Duganella dendranthematis: one gene and its partner. The protein of the gene in region 1 interacts with the protein of each later gene in a pairwise test. Links are inferred from orthologs where the notes say so. Each region holds a gene or a part of one and is shown in the gene's direction. Other genes may lie near its edges. The genes, in order: ribD and accC.

Region 1 (8,488 bases):
CAGCCGCTGGCGGCGGCGTGCAAGCCAGGCAAGGTGGTGGGCGGGACGGCAAACGGGCCGATGTTGCTGCGGCCGGCTGCGGCGTCTGTGTCGGCCTCGCCACCGTCGCCGCCCAGCGCTGGCGACCTGTATCAGTCCACGATGGACATTGGCGACTGGAGCGGCCATTTCTCGCGTTACATCTTGCCGGCTGGTGCGGCGGGCAGCGGTGGGGAATCTGTGCTGGCTTGGGACGCTGGCGCCATTCTCACCGGCAGCACCGGGCAGCCGCCAACGCCGACGCCGGAACAGCGCAACATCTACACCGCCATCATTCAGCCCAACGGCGTGCTGACCATGACGCCCTTCACCTGGCAGACGCTCTCGGCCGAACAGCAAGCCGCGCTCAATCAGTCCGACAACGCCGGCGAACAACGCCTCAATTACCTGCGCGGCGACCGCACACTGGAAGGCAAACCATTCCGCCAACGCACCAGCATTCTCGGCGACGCAGTCCATAGCACAGCCGTCTACGTCGGCGCCATCGACCACCGCGAAGCGGTCTACCTCGGCGCCAACGACGGCATGCTGCACGCTTTCGACGCCATCACCGGCATCGAACTCTTCGCCTATGTGCCGGACGTGCTGGTCGCCCAACTGCACCACCTGACCAAACCCACCTACGTCCACCGCGCTTACGTTGACGGCCCGGCAAGTACCGGCCAAGTCAGCATCAACGGCAAACAAAAAACCATACTCATCTCCGCCATGGGCGGCGGCGCTCACGGCGTATTCGCGCTGGACGTCACGGACCCAACACACTTCGCCGCCGGCCTCGGCGCGCTGTGGGAATTTACCGACCGCGACGATGTCTTAATGGGCAACGTCATCACCATGCCGCAGATCGCACAAGTGCGCGTGCAAGCCGGCGGGTTGCGTTACTTCGCCATCGTCGCCAGCGGCATCAACAACGATGGCGACGGCGCGCTGTTTCTGCTGGCCCTCGACAAACCCCGCGACCAGGGCTGGAAGCTCAACACCAACTACTACCGCGTTACCACGCTCGCCAGCGCACTCAGCGCGCCGGTGCTGCTGAAAGACAGCGAGGGCGCCTTGTTGTACGCCTACGCCGGTGATCAGCAGGGCAACCTGTGGCGTTTCGATTTCAGCGGCAAGGCACCGTGGCCCGACGCCATCGGGAAACCGCTGTTCGTGGCGCGTGACGCGCAGGGCCAGCGCCAACCGATCACTGAGCAGCCTTTGCTGGCCTACGCCAAGGTGCGCGGCTATGTCATCCTGTTCGGCACCGGGAGGCTGATAGAAAAAGCCGACCGCAGCGCGTCGCCTGTCACGCAATCGTACTACGGCATCATCGACAGCCTGCAGACGCCGCAGGAAGTGATTACTGGCCGCAAGCAACTGACGCCGCGTTTCCTCGACGGGAGCGGCGCATTGCTCAGCATCAGCGGCGCCCTCATGGATGCGCAGAGCAAGGGCTGGTACGTCGACTTTGTGCAGACCAACGAGCGCAGTATCAATGCCGGCGTGCTAACCGACGGCGCGGTGCTGTTCAACACTGTGTTGCCCGGCGCTGATATGTGCGCGGCCACGCGCAGCCGCAGCTACGCGCTGAGCGCAGTGACCGGACTGCCGGATGACGGCCGCTTCACCGCCATCTTGCCAAACAACGATGCGATTGTCGGCCTGATGCTGCCCGAGTACACGCCGCTGCCGCTGTTGCTTCCGCAATCAGCGATGGCGGGGCCGCGCGATGCCACGGGACGCCTTCTGCAAACAAAGAAGTCAGCGCTGGTGCAGGTCGCGGGAGCAGGGCAGGTGGCGCCGATTGGCAGCGTCAAAAGCACGCGCCGCACGGGGCGGTTGAGCTGGCGCGAAATCAGTAATTGGCACGAATTGCACGAGGCCGCGAAATGAAAGCCAACGGCTTCAGCCTGATCGAATTGCTGGTGGTGCTGGTGATCCTGGCCGTGCTGGCAGCCCAGGCCATGCCGGCGTATCAGCAGCACATCATCCGAACCAAGCGCGGCGAAGCGCAATCGGCGTTGCTCAAGCTGATGATGCAGCAAGAGCGCTTTCATTCGCAGAACAACACCTACATCGCATTCTCGGCCAGCAGCAGCGAACCGGAGGCCCGACTTTTCCAGTGGTGGAGCGGTGCCAAGCCACAAAGCAGCGCCTACGAAATCGAAGGCAAGGCCTGCAACGGCGAGACCATCCGGGAATGCGTGCAAATCGTCGCCACGCCCGGCACCCGCGCAGTCGATGCGCACTTTCGCGACGACGACTGCCAGACGCTGATGTTGACCAGCAACGGCCTGCGCCTCGCCAGCGGCCCGGCCTCCGGATGCTGGCTATGAAACATGCCGGCCTCACGCTGATCGAGTTGCTGATCATGTTGGTCATCGCCAGCGTGCTGCTCGGCGCTGCGGCGCCGTCATTCCACCAGTCGCTGCAACGCCTGCGCCTGCAAGCAGCCGTCAACGACTTGCTGGCTGCCATCGACCTGACCCGCACGCAAGCGTTGGCGCGCGGCAGCAAGGTGCTGATGGCGCCGCTGCAACAGGAATGGCAAAGCGGCTGGGTCGTGTTCCTCGACCAAAACGGCAACCGCCGGCCAGACGCGGAGGAAAAAATCCTTTACCGCCACGACCCGCTGCGCACCGACATCGTCATTACCTCCAAATTCACTTCTGGCAATAGCCCGGCCTATCTGGCCTACAACGGCACCGGCCGTACTTGTGCCGCCGGCAACAGCATCGCCGCCCGCTGGGGCACGCTATCGCTGACGCAGGGCGACCAGGCGCGCCATATCAAGATCAACATGCTGGGCCGCGTGCGCGTCTGCGATCCCGCCACCGCCTCTGCCAACTGCACCGGAGCCGACGATTGAACTAGCCTTTATAATGGCGCGATACCCAACTCGGCAGGAACAATGTGAACATCCTTAACGATCTTGAAGGCATGACGCTGGCGCTGGAATGGGCCGCAAAGGGCCTGTACAGCACCGCGCCGAATCCGCACATCGGTTGCGTGATCGTGCGCGACGGCCAAGTGATCGGCGCCGGCGTCACGCAACAGGCCGGCAGCGACCACGCCGAAATTCAGGCGCTGAAGGATGCGCAGGCGCGCGGCCACGACGTGCGCGGCGCCACTGCCTACGTGACGCTGGAGCCGTGCAATCACCACGGCCGCACTCCGCCATGCTCGGACGCGCTGGTGCGTGCCGGCCTCGGCCGCGTGGTGGCGGCGATGGAAGATCCGAACCCGCTGGTGGCCGGGCAGGGCTTGGCCAAGCTTGCCGCCCATGGCATCGAGACCAGCGTCGGCTTGCTGGCCGAACAGGCGTATGAACTGAACATCGGCTTTTTCTCGCGCATGACGCGCGGTCTGCCGTGGGTGCGCATGAAAACCGCCGCCAGCCTGGACGGCATGACAGCGCTGCACAACGGCGTCAGCCAGTGGATCACTGGTCCGGAAGCGCGTGCCGACGGCCACCACTGGCGCGCGCGCGCCGACGCCATCCTGACCGGCATCGGCACCGTCAAGGCCGATAATCCGCAACTGAACGTGCGCGCCGTCGAGACCCCGCGCCAGCCGCGCCGCATCGTGGTCGATAGCCGGCTTGATATTGACCTTTCCGCCAAAATATTGGAGGGAGGCGGGACGTGGATCGTGGCCGCCGTGCGCCATTCGGAGAAGGAAGCCGCGCTGGCCGCCGCCGGTCACGACGTCATCGTGCTGCCCAACGCCAGCGGCAAGGTCGATCTGCCCGAACTGATGCGCGAGCTGGGCCGCCGCCAGATCAACGAGCTGCACGTCGAAGCCGGCGGCAAGTTGAACGGTTCGCTGATCCGCGAAGGCTGCGTCGATGAGCTGCTGGTGTATCTGGCGCCGGCGCTGATCGGCGACGCGCAAGGCATGTTTGCCCTGCCGGCGCTGACCGACCTGGCCAACAAGAAAATGTTGAAATTTCACGAGGTTAAGCAGATCGGCGAAGATTTGCGTATCCTTGCCCGCTTCACTCATTAGGAAAAACTATGTTTACTGGTATCGTCGCCGCTGTCGGCAAAATTGAATCGGTCAAACCGCTGGAAGGCGGCTCTTTCGCAGGCGTGCGCCTGGACATCAACGCCGGCGGCCTGCCGCTGGCTGACGTCGGCCTGGGCGATTCGATCGCCATCAACGGCGCCTGCATGACGGTGGTGGAGAAGGACGCCACCAATTTCCGCGTCGACGTCTCGCGCGAAAGCCTGAACAAGACTGTCGGGCTGGATACGACCACCGAGGTCAACCTGGAAAAAGCGCTGACGCTGAACGAGCGCCTGGGCGGTCATCTGGTGTCCGGCCACGTTGACGGTCTGGGTGTGGTGCGCAAGTTCGAGCCGGTGGGCGAATCGTGGGAACTGGTGATCGAATCGCCGCACGAGCTGGCCAAGTTCCTGGCCTACAAAGGCTCGATCGTGGTCAATGGCGTGTCGCTGACCGTCAACCGCGTGACCGATATCGGCATCGGCGCCGACCTGGTGTGCCAGTTCTCGATCAACCTGATCCCGCACACCATCGCCGTCACCACCCTGAAGCACCTGAAAGTCGACGCCAAGGTCAATTTGGAAATCGACCTGATCGCCCGTTACGTCGAGCGCATGGTGTCGGTTGGCGCCGCCACCAAATAATTACTTCATCAGCGATTGCAAGGTTGCGCGCACACCGCTGCGCGTGACCGCCATCCACAAGCTGTTGTAGGTGGTGACCATGCGGGCGTGCTGCGTCAACTTCATGCCGCGGAAGCAGCTCAGGTCGAGAATCGCCGAGGGCGGGCCGTTGCGCACCAGCGACCAGTCCGCATTGCTCAGGCGCGGTTCGTTGACGTCGTAGCGGTCGCCGCGCGCATCCAGTCCATTCAGATACAAACGGAAACAGGCCAGCAGGAAGGCCACGCGGCGGCAGTTGAAGCCTCGGCTCAGCATGCCCTTGACGGTGGCGGTATAAAACACCGGAATCTTCGCCGCGCCATCGTGCGCCACGCGCGTCAGCTGGTCGGCAATCGCCGGATTGTTAAAGCGCTCCAGCACGCTGTTCTTGTAATCCTCCAATACCAAACCTTCAGGCTCGTCGAGCAGCGGCATGACGTCGTGTTCCATGAAGTTGTGCAGCAGCTGGCGCAGGTCGTCATCGGCTATGGCTTCCGGTACGGTGCGGTAGCCCAGCAGCAGGCCCGGATACGCCAGCATCATGTGCGAGGCGTTCAGCATGCGGCCTTTGATCGCTTCGTGCTGGGTCACGTCGTCCAGCAGTTCGACTCCGACGGCGGCCAGATCGGGGCGGCCGGCGCTGAAGCGGTCTTCGATCACCCATTGCGTGTACGGTTCGGCCAGCGCTGGCATCTGGTCGTTGACGCCGCTGGCGCTGTTCAGCGCGTCCGCCTGGTCGGCCGGAATGCCGGGCGCGATGCGGTCCACCATGCTGTTGGGGAAGGCCACTTCGGTGGCGATCCAGTCGGCGAGTTCCACATCCACCGCTTGCGCGTAGCTCAGCACGGCCAGACGGGCGGTGTCGCCGTTGTGGCGCAGATTGTCGCAGGACACCACGGTGTAGCCGCCGCTGCCGTTGTCGCGCCGGCGGCGCAGCGATTCGACCAGGTAGGCAAACGCCGAGCGCGGTGCACCGCCTGCCAGTTCGGCGGCGATGTCGGGCGCGGTCACGCGGAATTCGCCGGTCGCTTCGTTGAGGTTGTAGCCGCCTTCGGTGATCGTCAGCGTGACGATGCGGATGGCGGGATCGCTCAGGCAGCGCAGCACTGCTTCCGGATCGGCCGGCGCATGCAGGTAGTCGATCATGGCGCCGATCACGCGCGCGTTGGCGCTGCCGTCGGCGCCGGTTTCGGTCACGGTGTACAGGCCGTCTTGCCGGGCGAAGGCGGCGGCTTTGGCTTGCGCCTGCTCGCTGTCGCCCAGACCGATGCCGACGATGGCCCAGTCTTCATGGCCCGGCAGGTGCAGACATTGGTCAATGTAGGCGGCCTGATGCACGCGGTGGAAGTTGCCGACGCCGATGTGGGCGATGCCGGCGCTCAGCTTGCTGCGGTCGTAGCCGGGCAGGGCCAGCTCAGGGTTGTGTCGTTGCAGCGCGTCCAGCGTGGCGCTGGACAGGGGCGTGGTGTTCATCATCGGAACCTCCATTTCATGATCAGCACCGCGCAAGCGAGCACGAGGGTGATGCCGTTGTTGATGGCGATCGGCCAGGCCTTGATGCTGATGCCGTACATCAGCCACAGGAAGACACCGAAGCAGAAGACGCAGTACATGCCGGTCGAGACGCCTTCCGCCGAGCGGCGGCGCCAGATGAGGATTACCTGCGGCACAAAGGCGAGCGTGGTGCAGGCGGCGGCAATCAAGCCGAGAAGGTTGGAATCAATTTGCATGGTTCTCCTTTCGTATTTAATTAATAAATCAACTTGATTTATTAATTGAGCGAGAATTATACTACACAAATAAAATAACCTTCCATTTCTTGCCATGAACCCAACACAACGCCGGCTCGGCGCCAATGAGCGCCGCATGCTGCACGAGATCCGCCGCCACTGCAGCCTGGCCAAGGCCGAGCTGGCGCGCGTGACCGAACTGAGCACGCAAACCGCGTCGGTCATCATCAACCGGCTGCTGGACGAGCAGCTGGTGCGCAAGCTGGAGGTGCAGCGTGGCAAGGTGGGCCAGCCGTCGCAGCCGATTGCGCTGAATCCGTTGGGAGCGTACGCGATCGGCATCCAGATCGGCCGCCGCATGCTGAAGGTGGTGCTGGTGGATCTGCTCGGCACGGTGCTGGAGCGCTGGGAGCTGGCCTACGCCAGCCCGGACGCCGGACTGATATTCCCGGCCATCGAGCAGCAACTGGCGCGCATGCTGGCCACACTGGGGGCCGAAGCGGCGGCGCGCGTGTGCGGCGTCGGCGTGTCGGCGCCGCGCAATTTTGGTGAATGGGAAGAACTGCTACGCATGCCGGCTGCCGATGCGGCCGAGTGGGGCGGCATGGCCATCGGCCAGCGGGTGCAGGCGTTGACGCCGATGCCGGTCAGTCAGGCCAAGGATACGGCCGCTGCCTGTATGGCCGAATTGCTGGTCGGCCGCGGCCGCGGCCTCGCCAGCTACCTGTACATTTACGTGGATACGCTGGCGGGCGGCAGTCTGGTCATCAACGGCTGGCCGCATGCCGGCGTGCATGGCAATTCCGGCGCGGTCGGCTCGATGCCGATGCAGGCCGCGCGCGACGGTGCGCCGCCGCAGTTGCTGAACGTGGCTTCGCTGGTCACGCTGGAACAGCGCTACGAAGCGGCCGCCCTGGCGTCGGACGCCATGGCCGATGAGCGCGCCTTGCAGCAGCCGTGGTTGCCGCTGACGCAAGCCTGGCTGGCCGAGGCCGCCAATGCGATCGCCTACGCCATCTGTAGCGCGGCCTGTTTGATTGATCTGGACGGGGTGGTGGTGGATGGCCGTTGCGACCGCGCCTTGCTGGCGCAACTGCTGGCGCTGGTGGAACAGGAACTGGGCCGCTATAACTGGGCCGGCGCCGCGCGCCCCGAGCTACAGGCCGGCGAGGTCGGCGACGACGCCAAGGTGATCGGCGCGGCCTATTTGTCGCTGCATGCTAGTTTTGCGCCGCTGCAGGGCTAGCGGCAGCCGGCGCCGACAGGCTTTTCAGGTAGGCGATCAGGGCGGCGCGTTCTTCTTTGCTGCGCACGCGGAAATCCATGTTCTGGCCGGGGAGGAATTTTTCCGGATCGGTCAGCCAGCGGTCGAGCGAGGTTTCGTCCCACACCAGGTTAGCCTTGCGTAGCGCGCGCGAATAGTCGTAGCCCTTGACGCTGCCGGCGCGGCGGCCGAACACGCCGCGATGGTGCGGGCCGGTGTCGTCGACGTCCAGCGTATGGCACTCGGTGCAGCGTTGTTGCCAGACGCGCTGGCCCATTGCGATTTGCCGATTGTCCTGCGCCTGCGCGGCAGCCCCCGCCAGCAGAGCCAGAAAAAGCGTTGAGGCACGGATGAGTATGGTCGATTTCATAATCTGGCTGCGCTTTTTTGTTTGTATATTGCTTATACGCAATTGCATGGCAAATGGATTCACGTCGTTGCCAATAGTCATCTTAGCGGAATTCGATAAGAGTTTTGCAAGTTCGGTGGATAAAAGCGGGCTTTTGCGGTGGGGCGGGCGTAAATCCTTTAAAATAGCGGGTTAAGAAATACTCATGCACAGTCTTGAAGGAATAAAAAATGTCAATTTCCAGCACCGAAGAAATCGTCGCCGAATTGCGCGCTGGCCGCATGGTGATCCTGGTCGATGAGGAAGACCGGGAAAACGAAGGTGACCTGGTGCTCGCGGCGGACTTCGTCACGCCGGAAGCCATCAATTTCATGGTCAAGTACGCGCGCGGCCTGGTGTGCCTGACGCTGACCGAAGAGCGCTGCAACCAGCTGGAACTGTCGATGATGTCGAC
Region 2 (4,296 bases), 3.0 Mb from region 1 along the record:
GCGCACGCTGGCGGTCGACATCATGGAAGGCTTGCAAAAATTCCATCCATATCTGAGCGGCTCCGTATTAAATGGCACCGCCGGTCCACACGACGATATCCATTTGCAGCTGTTTGCCGACAGCGCCAAGGAAGTCGAGATCTTCCTGCTGAACCGGAATTTGCAAATCGACATCTCGGAAACGCCGCACTTCAAGGGGCCGCGTTACGGCATGGTCGAAACCGTCAGCTTCATGTGGCACAAGGAAGGCGTGCACGCTGCTTTATATGAGCTGGACGATTTGCGCGGCGCCGTCAAAACCCGCGGCGACGGCAAACTGGCCCGCGCCGACATTGCCGCCGTGCGCGCCCTATTAGTTAACAGCACTCACCCACCATCACCATGAGCAAAAAGAACCTGCCTGTTTATATAGCTGTCGCCGTCGTCTTTGCCGCCGCCGGCGCTTACCTGGGCCTGCACAAAGAACAATCCCCGGTCACGGCCACCGCCCCGGCCGGCGTGACCACGCCGGTAGCCGCCCTGTATCAGCAAACGCTGCCGGACGCCAAGGGTGTCGCCACCCCGCTGGCCCAATATAAAGGCAAGGCTATGCTGGTCAATTTCTGGGCCCCGTGGTGCGGTCCGTGCGTGCAGGAGATGCCGGAGCTGTCGGCGCTGGCCGCCGGAGAAGAAGGCAAGAAGCTGCAAGTTATCGGCATCGGCATTGATTCACCGTCAAATATCGCGGAATTTAGCGACAAATATAAAATCACCTATCCGGTGCTGGTGGCGGGCATGAGCGGCACCGAGCTGTCGCGCCAATTCGGTAACAGCGGTGGCGGCCTGCCCTACACGGTTCTGATCGGCGCCGATGGCCAGGTCAAGAAGACTTACCTGGGCAAACTCAAATTTGACGAGCTGCGCAAAGATTTAGCAACTCTATAAGTAGTTTCACAAGTTTTTTTCTCTTGCCAAATGTCCGTAGTTGGCGTCAAAATGCGGATCTTTCGCGGAGAAGGCTCAGGAATCATGGCAAAAAACCTCCTACTGCTCAACGGCCCCAACCTGAATTTGCTGGGGACACGGGAGCCCGAGGTCTACGGCGCTAGCACATTGGCCGACATCGAACACGCCGCCCAGGCCCAGGCCCAGGCAGCGGGCGCGAGCTTGTCTTGTTTCCAAAGCAACCACGAAGGCGCACTGATCGACCGCATCCATGCCGCCAGAACCGAAGGCGTGGACGCCATCGTCATCAATCCGGGCGGCCTGACTCACACCAGCGTGGCCTTGCGCGACGCTCTGGCAGGGGTAGCCATTCCGTTTGTGGAAGTGCATATTTCGAATATTTACCAGCGCGAGTCGTTTCGCCACCATTCGTTCCTGAGCGCGATCGCCGTAGGGACGATCTGCGGACTGGGTATCGAAGGATATCGGTTTGCCATCGACTTCGTCCTTAAAAAGCGATAACCTACGCGATCTGCGCGCATTTTTAGCGCGGTGACGTTCACAAGACGGCGCCGCTCACTCATATTAAAAGACATTCCTCTGGGGGTTACATGGATCTACGCAAGCTGAAGACCTTGATTGATTTGGTCGCAGAATCGGACATCGCCGAACTCGAAGTGACCGAAGGCGAAAGCAAAGTTCGCATCGTCAAATCGTCGGCGCTGCCGCAAAATCAGATGGTCATGATGCAGCCGCAAGCCATCCCGCAATACAGCGCCGCACCGTCCGCCGCGCCAGCCGCCGCAGCCGCCGCCCCAGCCCCAGCTGCGGCCGCCGAGCCAACCGGTCACATCGTCAAATCGCCGATGGTCGGCACCTTCTACCGCTCGTCTGCGCCCGGCGCGGCAGCATTCGTGGAAGTGGGCCAGTCGGTCAAGGAAGGCGAGACCCTGTGCATCATCGAAGCGATGAAGCTGCTGAACGAAATCGATGCCGACAAGTCCGGCACCATCACCCAGATCCTCGTCGAAAACGGCCAGCCGGTCGAGTACGGCCAACCGCTGTTTGTGATCGGCTAAGACAGGCCTGCGCCCTCCCCATCGGCGACGGGCGCGCCTGCTTGGTCCGCAATCCCTCCTCACCTGACGCAGCCAATCGGCGCTCACAGACATAGCGAACCTATCATGTTTGAAAAAATCCTCATTGCCAACCGCGGCGAAATTGCCCTCCGTATCCAGCGCGCTTGCCGCGAACTGGGCATCAAGACGGTCGTGGTCCACTCGGAAGCGGACAAAGACGCCAAATACGTGAAGTTGGCCGATGAATCGGTCTGTATCGGTCCGGCGCCATCGTCGCTGAGCTATCTGAACATGCCGGCCATCATCAGCGCCGCAGAAGTGACCGACGCCGAAGCGATTCACCCGGGCTACGGCTTCCTGTCGGAAAACGCCGACTTCGCCGAGCGCGTGGAAAAATCGGGCTTCGTCTTCATCGGCCCGCGTTCGGAATCGATCCGCACCATGGGTGACAAGGTCACCGCCAAGCAGACCATGATCAAGGCCGGCGTGCCGTGCGTGCCGGGCTCGGAAGGCGCACTGCCGGACGATCCGAAAGCCATCGTGCAGATCGCCCGCAAGGTCGGCTACCCGGTCATCATCAAGGCCGCCGGTGGTGGTGGCGGTCGCGGCATGCGCGTAGTGCATACCGAAGCGGCGCTGATCAACGCAGTGCAGATGACCAAGACCGAAGCCGGTACCGCCTTCGGCAATCCGGAAGTCTACATGGAGAAGTACCTGGAAAATCCGCGTCACGTGGAAATCCAGATCCTCGCCGACGAACACAAAAACGCCGTCTGGCTGGGCGAACGCGACTGCTCGATGCAGCGCCGCCACCAGAAGGTCATCGAGGAAGCGCCGGCGCCCGGCATTCCACGCAAGCTGATCGAAAAAGTCGGCGAACGCTGCGCTGAAGCCTGCCGCAAGATCGGCTACCGCGGCGCCGGCACCTTCGAGTTCCTATATGAGAACGGCGAGTTCTACTTCATCGAGATGAACACCCGCGTGCAGGTCGAACACCCGGTCACCGAAATGATCACCGGCATCGACATCGTGCAGGAACAGATCCGCATCGCCTGCGGCGAGAAGCTGCGCTTCCGCCAGCGCGACGTGATGCTGTCCGGCCACGCCATCGAGTGCCGCATCAACGCGGAAGACCCATTTAAATTTACGCCGTCGCCAGGCCGTATCACTTCCTGGCACGTGCCGGGCGGTCCGGGCGTGCGCGTCGACTCCCACTCGTACGCAGGCTATTATGTGCCACCGCACTACGATTCGATGATCGGCAAAGTCATCACCTACGGCGCCACCCGCGAGCAGGCCATCCGCCGCATGCAGATCGCGCTGTCGGAGATGGTTGTCGAAGGCATCTCGACCAACATCCCGCTGCACCGCGAGCTGATGGTCGACGCCCGTTTCATCGAAGGCGGCACCAACATCCATTACCTTGAACAGAAACTGGCGGATATGCCGGATCTGCACAAACTGAGTTTGAAAGCGCAATAAACATGAGCTGGACTGAAATCGTCATCGAAATCGCGCGTGACCACGCTGAAGCCCTGTCCGAGGCGCTGATGGACGTGGGCGCCCTGTCGGTTTCCGTGGAAGACGCGGACGAAGGCACCGACGCGGAAAAGCCGCTGTTCGGCGAGCCGGGCATGGAGCCGACCGAAGCGGCGTGGGATCACAGCCGCGTGGTCGCCCTGACCGACGAAGATGACGACCAGGCCGTGATCGTGGCCGCCGCCGCCGGCCAGATCGGCCTGACCACCCTGCCGAAGTTCACCACCCGCAAGGTGGAGGAGCAGGACTGGGTGCGTCTGACCCAATCGCAGTTCGCGCCTATTCCGATCGGCAAGAACATCTGGGTGGTGCCGTCGTGGCACGAAGCGCCGAATCCGGACGCGCTGATCCTGGAACTCGATCCAGGCCTGGCGTTCGGCACCGGCAGCCATCCGACCACCCGTCTGTGCATGGAGTGGCTGGAGGCCAATCCGGCCCCGGGCAAGGCCGTGCTGGACTACGGCTGCGGTTCCGGCATCCTGGCCATGGTGGCCAAGAAGGTTGGCGCCGGCGAAGTGGTGGGCGTGGACATCGATCCGCAAGCGATCGAGTCGGCGGCCGACAATGCTGTCCGCAACCATTGCGAGATCGAATTCTTCCTGCCGGATAGCTTCGCCGAGTCGCAGCACGCGACCCAGCGTTTCGACATCGTGGTCGCCAACATCCTGTCCAGCCCGCTGAAGCTGATGGCGCCGATGCTGTCCGGCCGCGTGGCCGACGGCGGTTCGCTGATCCTGTCGGGCGTGCTGGCGCG

What was found.
Region 2: the proteins of ribD (region 1) and accC interact in binary tests that used the Escherichia coli proteins (3 or more experiments, as listed by UniProt). The link is inferred for Duganella dendranthematis from one-to-one orthologs.

The regions. Positions count from the first base shown.
Region 1 is NZ_CP051684.1:4,446,514-4,455,001, forward strand. The notes cover bases 2,200-4,995. They hold ribD (bifunctional diaminohydroxyphosphoribosylaminopyrimidine deaminase/5-amino-6-(5-phosphoribosylamino)uracil reductase RibD), read left to right. Parts: upstream 2,200-2,961; coding sequence 2,962-4,029; downstream 4,030-4,995. Other genes in these bases: HH213_RS20355 (type IV pilin protein), read left to right, coding at 2,200-2,357; HH213_RS20360 (GspH/FimT family pseudopilin), read left to right, coding at 2,354-2,890; HH213_RS20370 (riboflavin synthase), read left to right, coding at 4,038-4,673; HH213_RS20375 (mannitol dehydrogenase family protein), read right to left, coding at 4,674-4,995. Also shown: HH213_RS20350 (pilus assembly protein), read left to right, coding at 1-1,914; more of HH213_RS20355, read left to right, coding at 1,911-2,199; more of HH213_RS20375, read right to left, coding at 4,996-6,167; HH213_RS20380 (SemiSWEET transporter), read right to left, coding at 6,164-6,421; HH213_RS20385 (ROK family transcriptional regulator), read left to right, coding at 6,516-7,667; HH213_RS20390 (c-type cytochrome), read right to left, coding at 7,642-7,962; ribBA (bifunctional 3,4-dihydroxy-2-butanone-4-phosphate synthase/GTP cyclohydrolase II), read left to right, coding at 8,265-8,488. UniProt on the Escherichia coli protein: Converts 2,5-diamino-6-(ribosylamino)-4(3h)-pyrimidinone 5'-phosphate into 5-amino-6-(ribosylamino)-2,4(1h,3h)-pyrimidinedione 5'-phosphate.
Region 2 is NZ_CP051684.1:1,441,230-1,445,525, forward strand. Bases 1,408-4,296 are described here. They hold accC (acetyl-CoA carboxylase biotin carboxylase subunit), read left to right. Parts: upstream 1,408-2,108; coding sequence 2,109-3,485; downstream 3,486-4,296. Other genes in these bases: aroQ (type II 3-dehydroquinate dehydratase), read left to right, coding at 1,408-1,446; accB (acetyl-CoA carboxylase biotin carboxyl carrier protein), read left to right, coding at 1,536-2,003; prmA (50S ribosomal protein L11 methyltransferase), read left to right, coding at 3,488-4,296. Outside these bases: HH213_RS06695 (hypothetical protein), read left to right, coding at 1-385; HH213_RS06700 (TlpA family protein disulfide reductase), read left to right, coding at 382-924; more of aroQ, read left to right, coding at 1,009-1,407. UniProt on the Escherichia coli protein: This protein is a component of the acetyl coenzyme A carboxylase complex; first, biotin carboxylase catalyzes the carboxylation of the carrier protein and then the transcarboxylase transfers the carboxyl group to form malonyl-CoA.